One region of the Colwellia sp. PAMC 21821 genome, then DNA from elsewhere that is predicted to be linked to it. Evidence: predicted binding sites of a transcription regulator. Region 1 holds the regulator's gene; each other region holds the start of a gene.
The links. Region 1 encodes sigma-54, which starts transcription at its own class of promoters, with help from an activator protein. Its sites were predicted from a motif close to GTTGGCACGNNNNTNGNNT; they were not measured.

Region 1 (4,544 bases):
TTTACCGTAATTTACGAGTTTTCACAGCTTTTTTATTAACTTAAGCGCGAACTGACATAGCGCTAAATGCGCTGATTGTTATTCAGCTTCATCGAATCTGTTACTAAAGAGTTGGCAAATTTCTTCGAGTGCTAATTCGGCATCTTCCCCTGAAGCAATTACCTTGACGGTTTTACCTTGTGCGCCGGCGAGTAGCATTAAGCCCATGATACTATTCGCGTCTGCACGGTTTTCGTCTAACTCAATAGTCACTTTAGCGGTAAACTTTTGGCTCAGCTGTGCAAGTTTAGATGCTGCTCGGGCATGTAGACCAAGTTTATTAATAATAAGTACTTTTCGGCTTGCTTGTGTGCTCATGGTGATTTACTTATCAGTAACAGGTAAGTCACGATGACGAGATTGCACGTCTTTACGTTCTTTACGCATATTATTTGCCAGTAATTCGGCAATATAAACCGAACGATGCATACCGCCCGTACAACCAATCGCAATGGTAATATAACTGCGATTGTTTCGTTCTAGATGTGGTAACCAAGTCATCATAAAACTGTTAATTTGCCAAATAAACTTTGTCACTATAGGTTGGCTAGCAAGAAAGTCTTGTACTGGTTTATCTAATCCTGTGAAGCCCTTTAGCTCTTTATCCCAAAAAGGGTTTGGTAAAAATCGCGCATCAAAAACATAGTCAGCATCTTGTGGTACACCATGTTTAAAACCAAATGACTCAAATACAACGACCATTGAGCCAGATTTTTTCCCCAAAATTCGTTCTCTAACTAAGTCGGCGAGTTGATGTGGCGTAAGCTGGCTAGTGTTGATATATAAGTGTGCTCGACTGGCTATTGGTTCAAGGAGCTTTTTCTCTAAGGCAATGGCTTGATCTAAGGCAATATTTTGTTTAATTAACGGATGTAAGCGTCGTGTTTCACTGAATCGACGAATAAGGTCACTATCATCAGCATCTAAATAAAGTAAGCTTAATTCAACCGCATTGGGCATATATTCAATGATTTCAGGCACATCATTAGGATCAGCGGGGAGGTTTCGCACATCGAGACTTACGGCTACATTCTCATAATCATTAATGACAGTATGGATGAGTGCAGGTAACAAGTTGACTGGAATATTATCAACGCAATAGTAGCCTAAATCCTCTAAAACGCGCAGTGCAACACTTTTACCTGACCCTGAACGGCCACTGACAATAATTAGCTTCATTTGTGTTTAACTCGCTTGTTGGATTAACTGATATAATTCTTGGTTACTTTCGCATTTACGTACTTGCTTGCAAAATTGCTTATCGCGAAAAATTTTTGCAATGCTCTGTAATGTACTGAGGTGGTTTTGACATTCTTCTTCAGGCACAAATAAGGCAATAAAAATATCAACTGCGCGATGATCAATAGCGTCAAAATCAATTGCTTCTTCTGTCGTTATTACCACGGCAATGGGCTGTGTAGCATTTTCCAAACGACCATGCGGTATAGCAATGCCATTACCTATGCCAGTTGACCCCATTCTTTCACGCTTAACTAGGCTTTCTAATAGCTGAAATGTGTCATGGTCAGCCAATTTATCGGCGGCCAGGCTACTTAAGTATTCTAGAATGCGTTTTTTACTGGAACCCGGTGCTGCACAAATAGTGCAGTCCGGGGATAAAATGTCTTGCAACTTCATAAACTTATAAAACCTAAAGCGACTTGGCGCTAATGTTTGTTAATTTTGCCTTTGTATTTCAGGATTTGGCGATCTAGCTTATCAATTAATGCATCAATTGATGCATACATATCATTATGCTCGGCCTTCGCGTGAACCTCTGAGCCACTTAAGTGCACAGTAGATTCGGCAATCTGATTCAATTTTTCTACGGTTAATACTACATGTACATTATTGATATGCTCAAAATGACGTTCTAGCTTTTCAAACTTGCCATTAACATAATCACGTAATGAGTCGGTAACATCGACATGGTGTCCAGTAAGATTAATTTGCATATGCTTCATTCCTCTTTTTTGGTGAATAAGACTGCCTACAATAGGCTTTTACGTTGATTTGACGGCGGTATAGAGAGCGACTCTCGATACTTGGCAATGGTTCTCCTCGCTACTTTTATACCTTGTTCAGCTAATATATCTGCGATTTTACTGTCGCTTAATGGCTTTGCGGGTATTTCGGCAGCGACGAGTTTTTTAATTAATTCACGAATAGCTGTTGAAGAGCACTCACCGCCATTTTCAGTACTTACGTGGCTAGAGAAAAAGTATTTAAGCTCAAAAATGCCTCTCGGTGTGTGCATGTATTTTTGTGTCGTAACACGAGAAATGGTTGATTCATGCATGTCTACAGCTTCTGCAATATCATTTAACACCATAGGTCGCATAGCTTCAGGACCATGTTCAAAGAAACCTTGTTGGCGTTGTACAATGCAATTTGAAACTTTTAATAAGGTATCATTGCGACTTTCTAAACTTTTGATAAACCATTTTGCTTCTTGTAAATTCGAGCGAATGAACTGACTATCAGCAGATGATTTCATTGACCTAGACATGGCGGCATATTGTTGATTAACTGATAATTTAGGTGCTGTATCGGGATTGAGCTCTACCGTCCAACGACCATTTTTCTTCTCAACGGAGACATCAGGAATTACGTATTGTTCTTCACTTTTTATGACGCTATCACCCGGGCGAGGATCTAAAGATTGGATCAAGCGAATAACTTCGCGTAATTGATCTTCTTTAATGCGCAATTTACGCATCAATTGTCGATAATCGCGATTACCAAGCAAGTCAATGTGCTCAGTGACGGCTAATTTACTTTCTGCTAGCCAAGGCGTATCTTTCGCAAATTGATTGAGCTGGATAAGTAAACACTCAGGAATTGAACGGGCAGCCACGCCAACGGGATCAAAAACGTTAATTCGTTTTAGTACCACTTCAACTTCATCGAGTTCTACATCGTCTATACCAACGCTTTCTAAGATCTCATCTGCGGTCACCGTTAAATAGCCGGCTTCATCAATGGCTTCAATAATGGCGATGGCAATGGTTCTGTCGGTATCGCTAAATGGCGTGAGTTGCATTTGCCACATAAGGTGGTCTTGTAGTGAGTCTTTCGTTTCACCCTGATAGGTATAATCTTCTGATGCGTGACCAACACCGCCGCTGCTAGCGCTAGCACTAAAGTTATCATCCCAAGTGCTATCACTGTTTAATTCTTCGGGAATATCGGTTTTGGCTAAACCTTCTGAGGAGCTAATTTCATCGATACTGGGGGCAGAATCTTCGCTACCATCGGAGGAGGCCATTTCTTTACTTTCGCCAACGCCTGCCGAGTATGCTTCTTCTAAATTGTCAGGGGTACTTTCAGAGTTATTATCAAAAGATTCATCAATTTCAAGTAAAGGATTACTTTCGAGTGCTTCTTGAATTTCTTGCTGGAGATCCAAAGTCGATAATTGCAGTAGCTTGATCGCCTGCTGCAATTGCGGGGTCATCGTTAATTGTTGTCCGATACGGAGTTGCAGAGTAGGACGCATTTACGTTTTCATTTCCCTGTTGAAATACATTAATTTTGTACCGCTTAAGTGTGTTATTCACTATAGCGTGAATTGTTCACCAAGGTATACATCTCTTACATGTTGATTCGCAAGTATTTGATTAGAATTACCTTCAGCGATCAGTTCACCATGACTAACGATATAAGCATGTTCACAAACATCGAGTGTTTCTCGTACATTATGATCAGTGATCAAAATACCAATGCCGCGTTCTTTTAAGTGTAGGATAATTTTTTTTATATCACCTACTGAAATTGGGTCAACACCAGCAAAGGGTTCATCAAGTAGAATAAATTTAGGGTCTGCCGCTAAAGCGCGAGCTATTTCAACACGTCGGCGTTCACCGCCAGATAAACTCATACCTAAGTTATCTTTGATATGACCGATGTTAAATTCTTCTAATAAATGTTCAAGTTTTTCTTCTCGCTCAACATCACTTAGGCTTTTACGTGTTTGTAAAATAGCCATAATGTTGTCATAAACAGATAACTTGCGAAAAATAGAGGCTTCTTGTGGTAAATAGCCGATGCCCTTGCGCGCGCGCTCATGCATCGGCAACAAGGTTAAGTCTTCACCGTTTAACACTATTGAGCCACTGTCGTTATTGACTAAGCCAACAATCATATAAAAGGAGGTAGTTTTACCCGCGCCATTGGGACCTAATAAGCCAACTATTTGTCCGGCGGACACTTTCATACTGACGTTTTTAACGACTTTTCTGCCTTTGTAGGCTTTTGCAAGACCGGTTGCTGATAATGTTGAAGTTGACATTTACTCTTGCTTGTCCTTAGATTTTTTAGGCAGTTCAGTTTTATTTTTTGGCTGTAATACCGTTTCTACTTTAGCGTTATCTAGGCTTTCAGCATTGACATATTCGGTGTCAAAATTATAAGTGATTTTACTGCCGCTAACTTCACTACCTTCTTGGCGTAGAAGTGCATTACCTGAAATAACCACGGTGTTCATACTGGGTTCATACCGAATT
Region 2 (4,544 bases), 470 kb from region 1:
CGCTTCTCATATCTTTTGCTACATAACGTCTAATTTTCATCGCCAACCCTTATAATTCAGTACAACTACGTTGAAATATCTGTTTACTGGCCGATAGCACTAACAATTTTAATTTGTTTGTCATCCGGAATTTCTTGATAAGAAATAACACGTAATCCCGGGATGGTATATTTTACAAATTTAGCGAGTACTGAACGTAAAATACCTGACGTTAATAAAATAGGTGTATCGCCAGCCATTTCTTGCTGTTGTGCACCATCTGTCAAAGATTTTTGTAACCGTTCTGCTAAACCTGGTTCGATACCTGCGCCATCGTCTCCAGCCATTTGCATAGACTGGTGCAACATTTGTTCCAACTCTGGTGACAAAGTTATGACAGGTACTTCAACGGTCGGCCCAACTAACTCTTGAACAATGAATTTTCGTAGGGTTATGCGCACAGCAGCCGTAAGAACTTCAGGGTCTTGGCTCTTAGGTCCATACTCAACTAATGTTTGAATAATGCTGCGCATATCTCGAACGGCCACGCCTTCATTCATTAAGTTTTGTAAAACTTTGACGATAGTGCCTAATGACAATACGTCAGGGATCAAACCTTCAATAAGTTTCGGATAACTCTTTTCTAGCATATCAAGCAAGTTTTGAACTTCTTCATGGCCTAATAATTGTGCGGTATTATTTGTTAAAATTTGACTTAAATGTGTTGCTAGTACGGTGGCGGCATCAACAACGGTGTAACCCAATGATTGTGCATGTTCTCGTTGATCTTGTTTTATCCATACGGCATCTAAGCCAAAAGCAGGATCTTTTGTTGCAATGCCATCGAGCTTGCCAAATACTTGACCTGGATTAATAGCTAACTCATTGTCATGGCGAATTTCTGCTTCTCCAACCGTTACGCCCATTAACGATATGCGATAACTGTTAGGGTCTAAATCTAAATTGTCGCGAATATGTACCGCGGGTACCAAAAAGCCAAACTCTTGTGAAAGCTTTTTCCTGACACCTTTAATACGATTAAGCAATTCGCCGCCTTGGGCTTTATCAACCAAGGGAATTAAACGATATCCTATTTCAAGACCGATAATATCAACATGATTTACATCGTCCCAGCCAAGGTCTTTAACATCAGCTTCTTGTTGTATGTTTTGCGCTTCGGCCACTTGGCTATCTTCAATAAGTTGTGCTGCTTTAGCCACTTTGTATTTACTGCTAAAAAAGGCAACACCGCCAATTAATACGGCGAAAGTTAAAAAAGCAACATGTGGCATACCTGGCACAATACCCATAACGAACATAACACCTGAAGCAATATAAAGTGATTTACCTTGTCCAAGTTGGCTGCTTACTTGCTCGCCCATGTCTTGAGAAGTGTTTTGACGAGTAACGACAATTGCCGTGCCTACTGACAGCAGTAATCCTGGAATTTGTGCAACTAAACCATCACCGATAGTTAATAGCGTATAAATTTCTACCGCACGATCAAACGAAAGGTCATGTTGAACCATACCAATAATTAAACCGCCAACAATATTAATAAAAAGTATTAAAATACCCGCAATAGCATCGCCTTTAACGAATTTACTCGCACCATCCATTGAGCCATAAAAGTCGGCTTCACTGGTGACTTCAACTCGGCGTTCACGCGCTTCATCTGCTGTGATAAAACCGGCATTTAAATCCGCGTCGATAGCCATTTGTTTGCCTGGCATCGCATCTAATGTAAAGCGTGCTGTTACTTCAGCAATACGCCCCGCACCTTTTGTAACTACAACGAAATTTATAATAATAAGAATAGCAAAAACCACTAAACCAACCGCGTAATTTCCACCAATAACAACCGAGCCAAAAGCTTCAATTACCTTACCTGCCGCATCGGGCCCTTCATGACCTTCAAGCAATACCACACGCGTACTGGCAACATTAAGCGCTAAGCGCAAAATAGTCGCAATTAGTAATACAGCAGGGAATGAACCGAATTCGAGCGGCTTTAAGGTATAAACCGTGATTAATAAAACCACCAAAGACAGCGCAATATTGAAAGAAAAGAGGATATCTAGCAATAATGCTGGCATAGGTAAAATAACCATACCGAGCGCCGCCATCACAAGGAATGGTGTGCCTAGACCTGAAAGTAGGTTAAGTTTTTGTTTTTTTAAATTATTAAAAGTTGCGGCTAACTGCATGAGCTCTTAGGGATAATTTTTTGACATGTCTATTGAAAAGCAATAATCAGACCAATTTCAAAAAAAACATTTATAAGCTGTAAGTTAAAGCTGTCAGTTAGAAGCTGTCAGTTAAAAGCTTAAAACTAACGCCCTTAACTGATAGCTGACAGCTTCAAACTTAAAACTAACGCCCTTTAACTGACAGCTGACAGCTGACAGCTTAAAACTGATAGCTTCTCTTTCTTTTTTTAATATCTAAATTCATCCGGGATAGGTAGATTTTTGGCGACGGCTTTAGGTCGTCGCGCTTTACCTTTTTTGTGGGCATTAAGTTGAAAAATAAAGGCCAGGATTTGCGCTACAGCGGCGAACAATTGTTCTGGAATTTCTTCGTTGGGCTCTGCGGTGTAATAGAGAGATCTCGCCAATGCGGGTGATGCTACAATTTCAATATTGTGCTCTTTGGCGATGGTACGAATATGTAAGGCCATTTCATCGATACCTTTAGCTACCAATACCGGAGCTCCGCCGACTTCTGCATCATATTTAAGGGCGACAGAATAATGAGTCGGGTTGGTGATCACCACGTCAGATTGAGGTACGTCTTGCATCATGCGCCGCTGTGACATCTCATATTGCGCCCTTCTTACACGACCTTTAGTTTCGGGGCTACCTTCTGAGTTTTTCATTTCGTCTTTGATTTCTTGCTTGCTCATTTTCAATTGACGATTATGATTCCACACTTGATATGGCGCATCAATAACCACAATAATACCGATGGAAAGTGCTAACGCCAAAAACATCCACATCAGTAATGACACGGCATGCGAAAAATTATTCGGAATATTTTCAGTACTTAAATTCACAATTTGACCGAACAGGCTGCTCAATAACAAATAAGCTGAAATAAAAACCACAAAAAACTTAAGAATAGATTTTAAAAGCTCAACATAAGCCTGCACGCCAAACATGCGTTTAAAGCCTGCCATCGGCGAAAGTTTACTGGCTTTTGGTGCCATAGCTTGCCAAGAAAAACTGATGCCACCCAGTATCATATTGCCAATTAATGCAGCAATTACGATGATAATGTGTATCCAAAGAAAAGGCACCATTATCGCGCTTACCCCATCGCTGGCCACTTGATATAAAGCATGCACATCCATGGTTTCTCTACGATTCAAGCTAAACAGACGGGTCATCATTGTAGATAAACCTTCAACGAGGGAGCTTCCCAGCAGCATAATGGCGAGGGCTGCACCAACTAAAACAAACATCGTGCCTAAATCTTTCGATCGCGCAATTTGGCCTTTTTTTCTCGCGTCAGAAAGTTTTTTCGCCGTCGGTTCTTCGGTTTTTTCACCACTGTCAGACTCTGCCATTAGGGTGCCGCTCCGCAATCAATAAGATAACAACTAAAATCTAAGGCGCGTTGCCACTGCATAACAAAGTGACTGTAAAAATTACCCATGGTTAACCACATAATTAATAGCCCGGCGCACATGGTAATTGGAAAACCGATAGCAAATATATTTAATTGCGGGGCTGCTCGCGTCATGATCCCGAATGAAAAATTAATCAATAGCATCGCCGTTAATGGTGCAATAGCGAGTGATAAAGCGGTAGCAAACATCCAGCCACCCCACTCGGCAATCTCTTTAAACTTGATACTGGAAAACTCAGGGGCTGGGATCGGAATGGTGTCAAAACTGGCGACAACAAACTGCAAATAAGCGAGATGACCATCCATCGCCCAGAATAACAATGACGATAAAATTAGAAAGAATTGACCTACCGCTGGCACGCTGGTTCCACTGGCAGGGTCAACAAGCGATGCGAAACCTAAACCGGTTTGCATCGCGATAATTTGCCCTGCTAAAGTAAAAGTATTTACCACCATTACTGTGACAAAACCGAGCATAATGCCAATAATCATTTGCTCGCCAATGAGCAGTGCTGTCGCTAATGAAAACAGATTATCAACACGGGCTGGTGGTAGCGCTGGCATAACGGCCACAGTAATCGCTAAACAAAAAAACAGTTTTACTCGCCCAGGAATTGCTTTTGCGCCTAGGCCTATCATTGACATTACCATGGCTGAAATACGCGCAAGTGGCAGCAAGAAGTCAGCCATGCTTTGATTAATAACTGACTCAGTAAACTCCATGGTTAACTGACCACGCTAGGAATACTACCAATCAGGCGAATGGAATAATCCATTAATTTTTGCACCAACCAATGCCCGCCTATAATTAAAGAGAGCAAGGTAACAATTAAACGAGGTAAAAAACTTAACGTTTGTTCATTTATCGATGTAGCCGCTTGGAATACCGCCACAATCAAACCAATAATTAAGCTTGGTACAATAACGGCACTTAC
Region 3 (4,544 bases), 430 kb from region 1:
GGATATAAATTGCGCTTATTTTCACCTAGAGTACCCCCTGACTGCAAATCTTATTACCACTTTTCTGTTATTATTTTTAACTAAGTTATATTTATCGCTAATTGAGTGCAGGATAAACTGACTTTAGCCGTACTAAAAATGGCTCGATATGAGTATTACTTGCTTGTTTTTTAATAACGTTACTTGTTAGAGCGTAATAATTCTTGTCGCTTGAAATATTAATTTCAGTTTTTTATTGCCCCTGAACAGTCCATATTTATGATCCAACGGGAAGCTTATTATTTCGCTATTGATCATATTTTTAGCATAGCAACAGTGAAAACTGCTTAATTATTGAGCTAATGGTTGAATATTAAGACAAGTTGCTTTAATGTTAACTGGTTGTATTAATAATAATTAAAAAAAATACCACATTACACAGGATTAAAGAATGAACAGGTCGTCGTCACGCGGAATTAAGCTGACAACGGTAATATTAGCGGTATTAATATTAGCAGTTTCAGCGGTGTTGAGCAGTGGTTCAACATTAGACGACAAGGAAGTTACAATAGAACAAACGAAATCTGAGCTGATCAATTAGCTCACTTTAATATTAGCCTCGCAATAGCGGGGCTTTTTTATGTACAGGATGTACGGTATGCCGTGGTGACAGGACGTCAAAGAGCGGCGGTACAGGATGTACGGTATGCCGTGGTGACAGGACGTCAATGAACGGCGGTACAGGATGTACGGTATGCCGTGGTGACAGGACGTCAATGAACGGCGGTACAGGATGTACGGTATGCCGTGGTGACAGGACGTCAATGAACGGCGGTACAGGATGTACGGTATGCCGTGGTGACAGGACGTCAATGAACGGCGGTACAGGATGTACGGTATGCCGTGGTGACAGTAAAATTAAAATATTTATTATGGATAAAGCTACGGGGTCTAGGCTATTAAAGCAATTACTGGCGTCCCCACCAGGACTCGAACCTGGAGCAGCGGCTTAGGAGGCCACAGTTTTATCCAGTTAAACTATGAGGACAAAACGCAAGTAATTATATCCTCGTGACTTCAGGATAAAACTTTTATCGCAGCTTGAAGTGGTTAGGTTATAGCCTGAGTATGCTACAACTATTTTATAAATTTGTATTCATAAAAATAAATATAATGAATACTAACAGGGTCTTAATTAATAACCTGAACATTCATTATATTCTTCAATTCATGTTCTGCCACTTATTGTTTTAGAAATGAGCTTTTTAATATCTTACCGCTAAGTCATTTATTTGTATATTGTCTAGTATATGCTGTTCTGTGGTCGTTGCATGGGCACTATCTTGGCTGACCGAAGTCACAATGACTTTATAAGGACTAATATTAAAGCCTGAGTAAGAGCGTTTGTCATCACTGACAAAGTTATTAAAATGCAATAAAGAGAATTCATCACCTACTTGAACACCGTGTCTTTTGCCTAAGTTAAAAGTAATTGAATTTCCTTGAACTTGCACAATTCTGCCTTGGGTCGGCTGGCACATCATATTTTCGTCAATATCTCTGACCATATCGTCTAATGACAGATTAATTTTTTTGCCATATTCACTCTGCCAGAAGTTGTGGCTTGTTACGTCAATTTGTTTACGTTCATCGAACTCCCAGGGGGCAGAGCTCTGATAGTGTTTATCTAAAATTCTCTCACCTGTAGTACCGTCGTGAATGTATAGCGCAATTTTAAATTGTCGCTGGTAAATATTTTTCTGCCAAAACTGCCAATCATTATTTTCATCATTGGCCATGGAAAGATCTTGAATTTCTGAAAATAAAATATATTGGCTGTCTGACATGTTAGCTAATGACATAGCTAAGTTTTTTAGGCTTTGTGTTTGTAAACTTTGGTTATAACGTGAGAATTCAGTCTTAGTTTGTAAGGCTAATTTAGTATCTAAATATATCCCTTGTTGCTGAATTTTATCAGCGAGCTTTTTGATCAAGGTTCGATCAATGGCGTAGATACTACCAATATTCGCTTGTTCGCGATGCAGTATATTACTGCGCGTTAACAGCAGAGATTTTTTATAGTCAGCAGCGAAACATTTTTTCTCTTGTGGAAAAATATCAGCACGAATGGTTACCGTAACAAAGTCGTCGTTGTAGTTTTCACTTATTAACTCTAATGAATTAACACTACCACTTGCACGAATACTAATTTCATCCTGCGTTAGCAAACCATTAACGACTTGTTGAACACTTGATACAGAGGCGCCGGCAACTAGTAACGCTTTTTTCAATGCATTTTGCATCGCTTGAGCTTTCGCTGTTTTATTATCGCCATTTCTGATGCTTGCTACACCTTGCGATTCATACCATTGCCCAAAACTAGCGCTACTAAATAAAGCAAAGCAAAGGCCAATTAAACTTAAGCGCATAAATATCTCTTTAATATTGGATCGATTTCTATTTTTGAATATGCAGGTTTTGTGCCTATTTATATTACAAGCTTAAGTCAATCTCGGTAAAGCCATTTGAATGGCAACTTTCGTGTCTTTAGATAATGCAGGGAAAAAGGTGAATTTAAGTTTTTCAGGGACGGCTCTAAATTAAAGTCAAAAAGTTATTAATGACGCTATATAAAGTGCTCATGGTAAGTGAGTCGAGTGTATAAGGTATTACGAATCTCACTAATTACCTGAACACTCTTACAGATTAAAGCATCCAATTACTGTGTTATTTCATCATTATCGTTGCATGAATGCAGCTTTTAGATAATAAAGGCGCATATTGTTCAGAAGAACTATTGCTTAAAGCATACGCTTTATTTTTGTTGTTTTCCTACCTATAAAGTAGGGTACTTAATTAAGTAAACCACTATCACTACTTGTTTGCTCGGTTTTAATCCCAAAATTCATTAGGCCAAGTTAAGGTTAAATGAAAATATTGGCGCGGATCATGCTTTATTATTTGTATTAATTTTATGATATTTGTATTAATTGAGGATAGCTCAATGAAAAATTGGCTTATTGCACTACTAATACCGGCAGTTATGTCGTGTTCTGTTCAGACCAAGAATGAAGATTTTTATGGTTCTTCTCACGCCGCCAAACAAGAAATTGACAGCTTAGCGTTACCTCGTCATGCGATAAACGACGTGGTTAAAGGGCTGGCATATCAAATGTTGGAAAGTAGTACGTTTGTTAATCCTAAAACACCCATTGCTGTGGCGTCATTTGTAGATTTAAAAAACTTAGAATCAACTAATTGGCTTGGTAATCAGCTGTCGGAGAGCTTTGTTCATGAAATGCAACGACATGGCTTAGTTGTTATCGATTTTAAAACTACCGGACATATCCGTGTCACCGAAGATGGTGATTATGTTTTCAGTCGAGATTGGAAGGAATTACCTGAACGTCAGATAATTGACTATGTAGTTACTGGCACTATGATGCAGCAAGAGTCGGGTATTTTAGTTAACGCTCGAATGATTGGTATGCAATCACGAGTTGTCGTTGCCACAGCACAGTCTTTTATTCCCGCTTGGGTTGTTGGCGACGATTTTAATCGTCATGAGAATGTTAAAATGAAAGATGGCATGATCTTGCGAGATAGCGCGATGTTAGTCGACGACGCACGTGCCATTGCCATACAGAAGTAATAAGTTTAAAAATATCGAAGGTGAATATGAATATTTTACGCAATAATATCGCAGTTTTTTTAAGTGCTATAGCTTTGAGCGCATGTTCTTCGGTGTTTGACAGACACGTTGAATGGCAAAATGTGAAACCTGAACAATTTCCAGTACTAACAGCAATAGGTCAAGCACCTATTAGTTTGCAAAACTCAACACATAAAACCCAGCGCATGCTAATGGCAATAAAAGCTTCAAAAATTGCGGCTTATGCTGAGCTAGCTGAACAAGTTTATGGTCAAAGTATTGATGGAAAAACCACAATGTCTAATTTAGTGGTTGATAACCAGCAGTTAAAGGCATCAGTACAGGGGATTATTCGTGGTGCAAAAGTGGTGAAAAGTTATCCTGTTGGTGACAGCTACACTACCGAGTTGAGTTTAGATTTTAAAGATGTTTATGAAATATATAATGCCGCTTCAAACCGCCAAGAAATAAAACATATTACGTATTATTAATCTTCTTTTTACCATTAAAAAAACCAGCTATTTGCTGGTTTTTTATTGACAGAATGTAAGGTATGGTGCGATCACATAGATGTAAGGGAGCAGTGCTAATAAAGTTAATACAAAGGCTTAAGCTTTTATACCTAAACTACTGAGCCCGCCAGAAGTTTTCCCTTTACTATCATAGGTCATTGAGGACCTATTATGATTTTCTAATAACGAGGTTTTCATTCGTTCAACAGATAACTGCGATTGATGAATGATCAGACCATTAATTTGGTTTTGTTTTTTACAGCGGATTAAACACGCTTCAATATCCGATAATTCTGTACTGAAGTTACCGGCTAATTTTTCTTGTTTGAACTCAAAGCTTTGACCTATAGCATTGTCAATTTCTTGTATCGCTATAAGCAAATTATTTTTATCTGAGGTAA
Region 4 (4,544 bases), 970 kb from region 1:
CTTTGCACTGTTTTAATGATAGCAGGGCGATGTAATGCAAACTCTTCTGAAGAAAGCTTACCGTCTTCATCGTCATCAATACCTGAAAATGCTGAAACAGGTACTGAAATTACCATGTAAACCCCATCTTCTTTTATGTTTAAAGTACCTTGCTGCGCAACCATTACATGAGCATATAAAGCTGAAGAGAAAAGAAAATTGAATAGTATTACAAATATAATTTTTGGTAAAAGAGGATTTAATTTCATTTCAAACATCCGGTTAGTCTACTGAGCAAGCTCGCTAATAAGGCGTGCGTGTAATTATTATAATTAAAGCCGGTGGTCATTTATCGGCTTTAATTTTTAAGCGTTTATGGTGGTGGCATTCCACCTGTAACTTCAACTTCGCCTTTTACACAGCGTTGAAAGTACGGGTAACTATCTGTAGCAAAGTAATGGTATATACCTTCTGGAAACTCAGGTGTAACACCTACTCGACCATTACATTCATCTAAATCGCCTGAGCCAGCAACATATTCCCAGTCTTGTGCGAAAGTGCCTAGTGAATATATATCTGTGGAAGGGCGTGAAGTGCTAACCTCACTTTTTAATTGATAACTACCGGTTAGTAACTTAATTGATGATGTGGCATCACTGGCAATACTATAACCGTAACGCGCATAAATAGGAAAGCCATCAGCCGCCCAGCCTATAATGGTCATGGCAGTGTCACCGCCACCTTGCTTAGTTATAAAACCTTCTGGCATTCCATGATAATGGTAAGTGCCACCAGGTTGAACATGAGCATTGTTGTCGTCGGTGCCAAAATTAAAGTTTGAATGACCTAATGCTTCAATACTCCAATTGCCACTGTTATCTATTAGGCTACAGTTGTCGCCTGAGTCGTCGCAGCTACCAGCCGTACCCGCATCTATTTTTACGCCATTAAGTACATAACCGGTAACACCGCGAGGGCCACCTAGTTCTGTAGCTGTTGTTGATTCTTCTGGTGATAAGGTAAGGTTTGCTGAAATGTCTTGAGATGAAATAGCATTGGGATTACCTTCATTTGGAAACTCTCCAACCTCATGATCGGGTATTCCGTTAGCACTTAATAAACGCTCACTATCGCTACAGCTCCACTGCGACATGCTGTCGTCGAGCACATAAATAGAATCATTGTATTCGTTATAATTGTAGTCACATAATACCCCGCTAGTAGAGCTTTCGGATACTTGTGAAACGACTATTTCAACACTATCAACTTCGCTATTTAACTGGCTATCATCAACGGTTAAATTAACCACATAACTCCCCACAACATCAGCAACGAAAGTAGGGGCAATGTCTGTTTCATTCGATAATGTAGCAACACTGCCATTAGGTATGCTTGAAAAACCCCAAGAGTAACCTAGAGTATCACCTTCAGCATCACTACTTAGTTCGCCAGAAAGCGTAACGGTACTATTATTGAATACTGACTGATCGCTACCAGCATTAGCAACGGGGGCGGTATTAGTTGTAGTTGTGTCAGTATCAGTACTCGATTCACTATCTGAACTGCTGCCACCACAAGCGGTTAATGTTGCTAAGGTAGATAGTAATAAAAGCTTCGCTATGGCTGATGTGGATGTTGAGCTTTTCAACGTATTAATATTTTTTTTCATTGTTAACGTTACCTAAATCAAAGTTGGCTAGATTGGCGTTATCATAAAATTAAAATGTGCAGGAAATGTGCAAAAAATATGGAATATTTAGGAAAATGAAATTTAAAATAATAAATATAAAACCCAATAAATTGAAAAACGCTTGTGCTAAAAATTTAAAGCTAGTTTAAGTATAAATAAGCTAGCTTTGAACTTTATTAATATATTAAGCACGAATATTAAGGACAGGTACTAAGCAGTGGTATTAATAATGGAATCACCTTCTTCTAAGTCAAATTTTTCGAATACCTGAGCTAATATCGACTGTTTATCTTCATCGCTCAGGCTATTGCCATTATTTTCTGACAAGGTTTCTTCTAGAATTTCTGCAAGATAATCAAGCATCGAGGTTATTTCGTCGGCACTTTGTTTTGGAGGTGGAGGTGGTCTACTACCTTCTGAAACATTGGCGAGTTCACCTATGCTTTTGGCGTCAAAACCTGCGCTAGATAAAGCTTTTTCAAGTGCAGCGCCCGGTTGAATATTAGCTTGAGAAAATGTTTCAATAATACTTAAAGCGTCTTCTTGGCTAAGATTATCAGTATCAAACTCAGATAAGGTGTCAGAAATTAATGACTGCTGTTCTGAAGTTAAACTTTGCTCTGACCTAAACGGTGGTGGTGGCATTGAGCTGTTTAAATTAGTTGTATTAATCAATTTACTTCTCCTTAGCGCTTTTTTTTAGCAGATGGACGGTGGTTTTTAAACTCAGTTTTACTAATAACACCATTATTATCGCTGTCGATTTCATTAAAAATAGTTTGATGATCGCCATGAGGTAATTCTTGCTGAGAAAACTCGTCAAAGTCGACTTCACCGTCGCCATTAACATCTATTGATGAAAAAGCCGGTGGAGGTCCTGGTCGTTCTCTATTTTGTTCTTGCGCTTGTGCCGGAGTTTGACTAAATATAACGGATAGAAACGTTATGGCTAATACGGTTTTTGATTGCATATTCATAATGTGTTGTTAATCCTTATCCTAAATTAAGATATAAAGTTACCAACAGAAAATGCAAAAAATGTGCAAACAAATAGAAAGATTAGTTAAATTTTGTAACTCATTCTTTCATTAAAGGATTAAAGGATTAAAGGATTAAAGGATTAAAGGATTAGAGTACTAAGCGATAACCCGTACCATACACCGATTGTATCCAGTTTTTACCATTACTAATGTCACTGAGCTTTTTACGTATTTTTTTTATGTGACTATCAATGGTGCGATTATTGACGATGCGATGATCTGAGTACATATTTTGCATCAGGTGATCTCGGGTAAAAATACGCTCGGGTTTACCTGCTAAAGGTTTTAGTAGCTGAAACTCAACAGAAGTGAGTGATACTTCGTGATGATGAAACGCCACAGTTAATCTATGTTCATCGAGTATCAGCATGTCTGAAGTATTGTCGATAGTTTGCGTTCGCCTAAGTACCGCTTTTACTCGGGCTACAACTTCACGCGGGCTAAAGGGTTTGCAAATATAGTCATCAGCACCTAACTCTAAACCAAGTAAGCGATCTATTTCTTCAACTTTAGCGGTCACCATTAAAATAGGGACATTTGAAAATTGTCTTATCTCTTTGCACAAATCTATGCCATTTTTACCGGGCAGCATTATATCGAGCAAAATAGCTTTAGGTTGATTTGATTTAACCCAGGCAATAACTTCATCACCATGGTGAATTAAGTGCGTACTATATTCAGTAAGTGCAAAATAATCTGCTAGTAAATTAGCAAGTTTAATTTCATCTTCTACGATTAATATCGAATTGGGCATAGGGTTTCTCTAAGCTAAAGGTAGGGTAATAATAATCGCTAAACCACCCAAAACAGACTTTTCAGCACTAATTTCTCCTTGATGAGCGATAACTATATGCTGACAAATAGATAAGCCTAAGCCAAAGCCACCCGTTTCTCTATTTCTCGAGTCTTCTACGCGATATAAATATTCGAATAAATGTATTAGGTGCTGTTCATCAACGCCAATGCCATTATCTTCAAACCTAAGAGTAACAGTGCCCTTGTCATTTCCTGCTGAATTTTCTGCTAACTTATTAACGATTACTGAAACCTTAAACTCACTTGCTTTAGCGTACTTAATACAATTATTAATTAGATTTTCAAATAATTGATAGAGCCTAGTTTTATCAGCATAAATCATAACTTCTTTGGCATTTAATTCAAGCAGAAGTGCAATGTTGGCATCTGATAAATAGCCACGATACTTACCAGCTTCGCTTTTTATTAATTGCACTAAATCTTCATGTTGTTTGCGATAGCCCATGCCGCCAATGTCAGTACTCGTTAGTTGATTCAAATCATCAATTAAGCACTGTAAATGTTTAACTTCATCATTAGCAGAAGCAATATTATTATGGGTTAAGGGCCTTACTTTATCGAGCATAGCTTCTAACTCACCGCGTAATATGGCAACAGGCGTGCGCAACTCATGCGATATATTGGCTAACCAGCGTTTTCTTGCATTTTCATTTTTAGCCAATGTCAGTGCCAACTCATTAAAATCTCGGCTTAACTCACTGAGTTCGTCGTTTCTATTTACCTGAATAGATTGCTGATAATCGCCTTGGGTAAGTTTATGCATACCGCGGGTAATAAGCTTAATTGGTTCAACTATATGTCGGGCAATAGGAAAGGTAACCAGTGCAACAAGGCTCATCATCAAAAAGGCAATTAGCCATAAATATTCTTGCTGTTGCTCAATAAAATCAACTTCATAGCCCTGTGTTAGCTGATTCCGTTTTGAAATCGCAAAAAAACCGACTACGCTTTCATCAACCTTTAGGCTAATTTTTGTATACTCTAAAGTGGGTAGGTAAATACCGGCAATTAATGTTTCG

Region 2: the regulator sigma-54 is predicted to act here: its motif matches at 2,224-2,242, upstream of flhA (flagellar biosynthesis protein FlhA).
Region 3: the regulator sigma-54 is predicted to act here: its motif matches at 2,449-2,467, upstream of A3Q33_RS04665 (flagella assembly protein FlgT).
Region 4: the regulator sigma-54 is predicted to act here: its motif matches at 2,699-2,717, upstream of A3Q33_RS10815 (EF-hand domain-containing protein).

What each region holds. Positions count from the first base shown of each region.
Region 1 covers NZ_CP014943.1:1,537,321-1,541,864, reverse strand. Annotated here, with positions in the region: gene A3Q33_RS06520 (HPr family phosphocarrier protein) at 79-357, opposite strand; gene rapZ (RNase adapter RapZ) at 364-1,218, opposite strand; gene ptsN (PTS IIA-like nitrogen regulatory protein PtsN) at 1,225-1,677, opposite strand; gene hpf (ribosome hibernation promoting factor) at 1,707-1,994, opposite strand; gene A3Q33_RS06500 (RNA polymerase factor sigma-54) at 2,030-3,538, opposite strand; gene lptB (LPS export ABC transporter ATP-binding protein) at 3,599-4,330, opposite strand; gene lptA (lipopolysaccharide transport periplasmic protein LptA) at 4,331-4,544, opposite strand, start outside.
Region 2 covers NZ_CP014943.1:1,067,732-1,072,275, forward strand. Annotated here, with positions in the region: gene flhF (flagellar biosynthesis GTPase FlhF) at 1-40, opposite strand, end outside; gene flhA (flagellar biosynthesis protein FlhA) at 84-2,186, opposite strand; gene flhB (flagellar biosynthesis protein FlhB) at 2,417-3,547, opposite strand; gene fliR (flagellar biosynthetic protein FliR) at 3,547-4,332, opposite strand; gene fliQ (flagellar biosynthesis protein FliQ) at 4,335-4,544, opposite strand, start outside.
Region 3 covers NZ_CP014943.1:1,111,704-1,116,247, reverse strand. Annotated here, with positions in the region: gene A3Q33_RS20570 (hypothetical protein) at 431-580, shown strand; tRNA gene A3Q33_RS04670 (tRNA-Arg) at 952-1,027, opposite strand; gene A3Q33_RS04665 (flagella assembly protein FlgT) at 1,245-2,408, opposite strand; gene A3Q33_RS04660 (FlgO family outer membrane protein) at 2,984-3,631, shown strand; gene A3Q33_RS04655 (LPP20 family lipoprotein) at 3,658-4,122, shown strand; gene flgN (flagellar export chaperone FlgN) at 4,240-4,544, opposite strand, start outside.
Region 4 covers NZ_CP014943.1:2,510,751-2,515,294, forward strand. Annotated here, with positions in the region: gene A3Q33_RS10800 (hypothetical protein) at 1-257, opposite strand, end outside; gene A3Q33_RS10805 (YHYH protein) at 353-1,648, opposite strand; gene A3Q33_RS10810 (hypothetical protein) at 1,880-2,344, opposite strand; gene A3Q33_RS10815 (EF-hand domain-containing protein) at 2,356-2,646, opposite strand; gene A3Q33_RS10820 (response regulator) at 2,798-3,463, opposite strand; gene A3Q33_RS10825 (ATP-binding protein) at 3,473-4,544, opposite strand, start outside.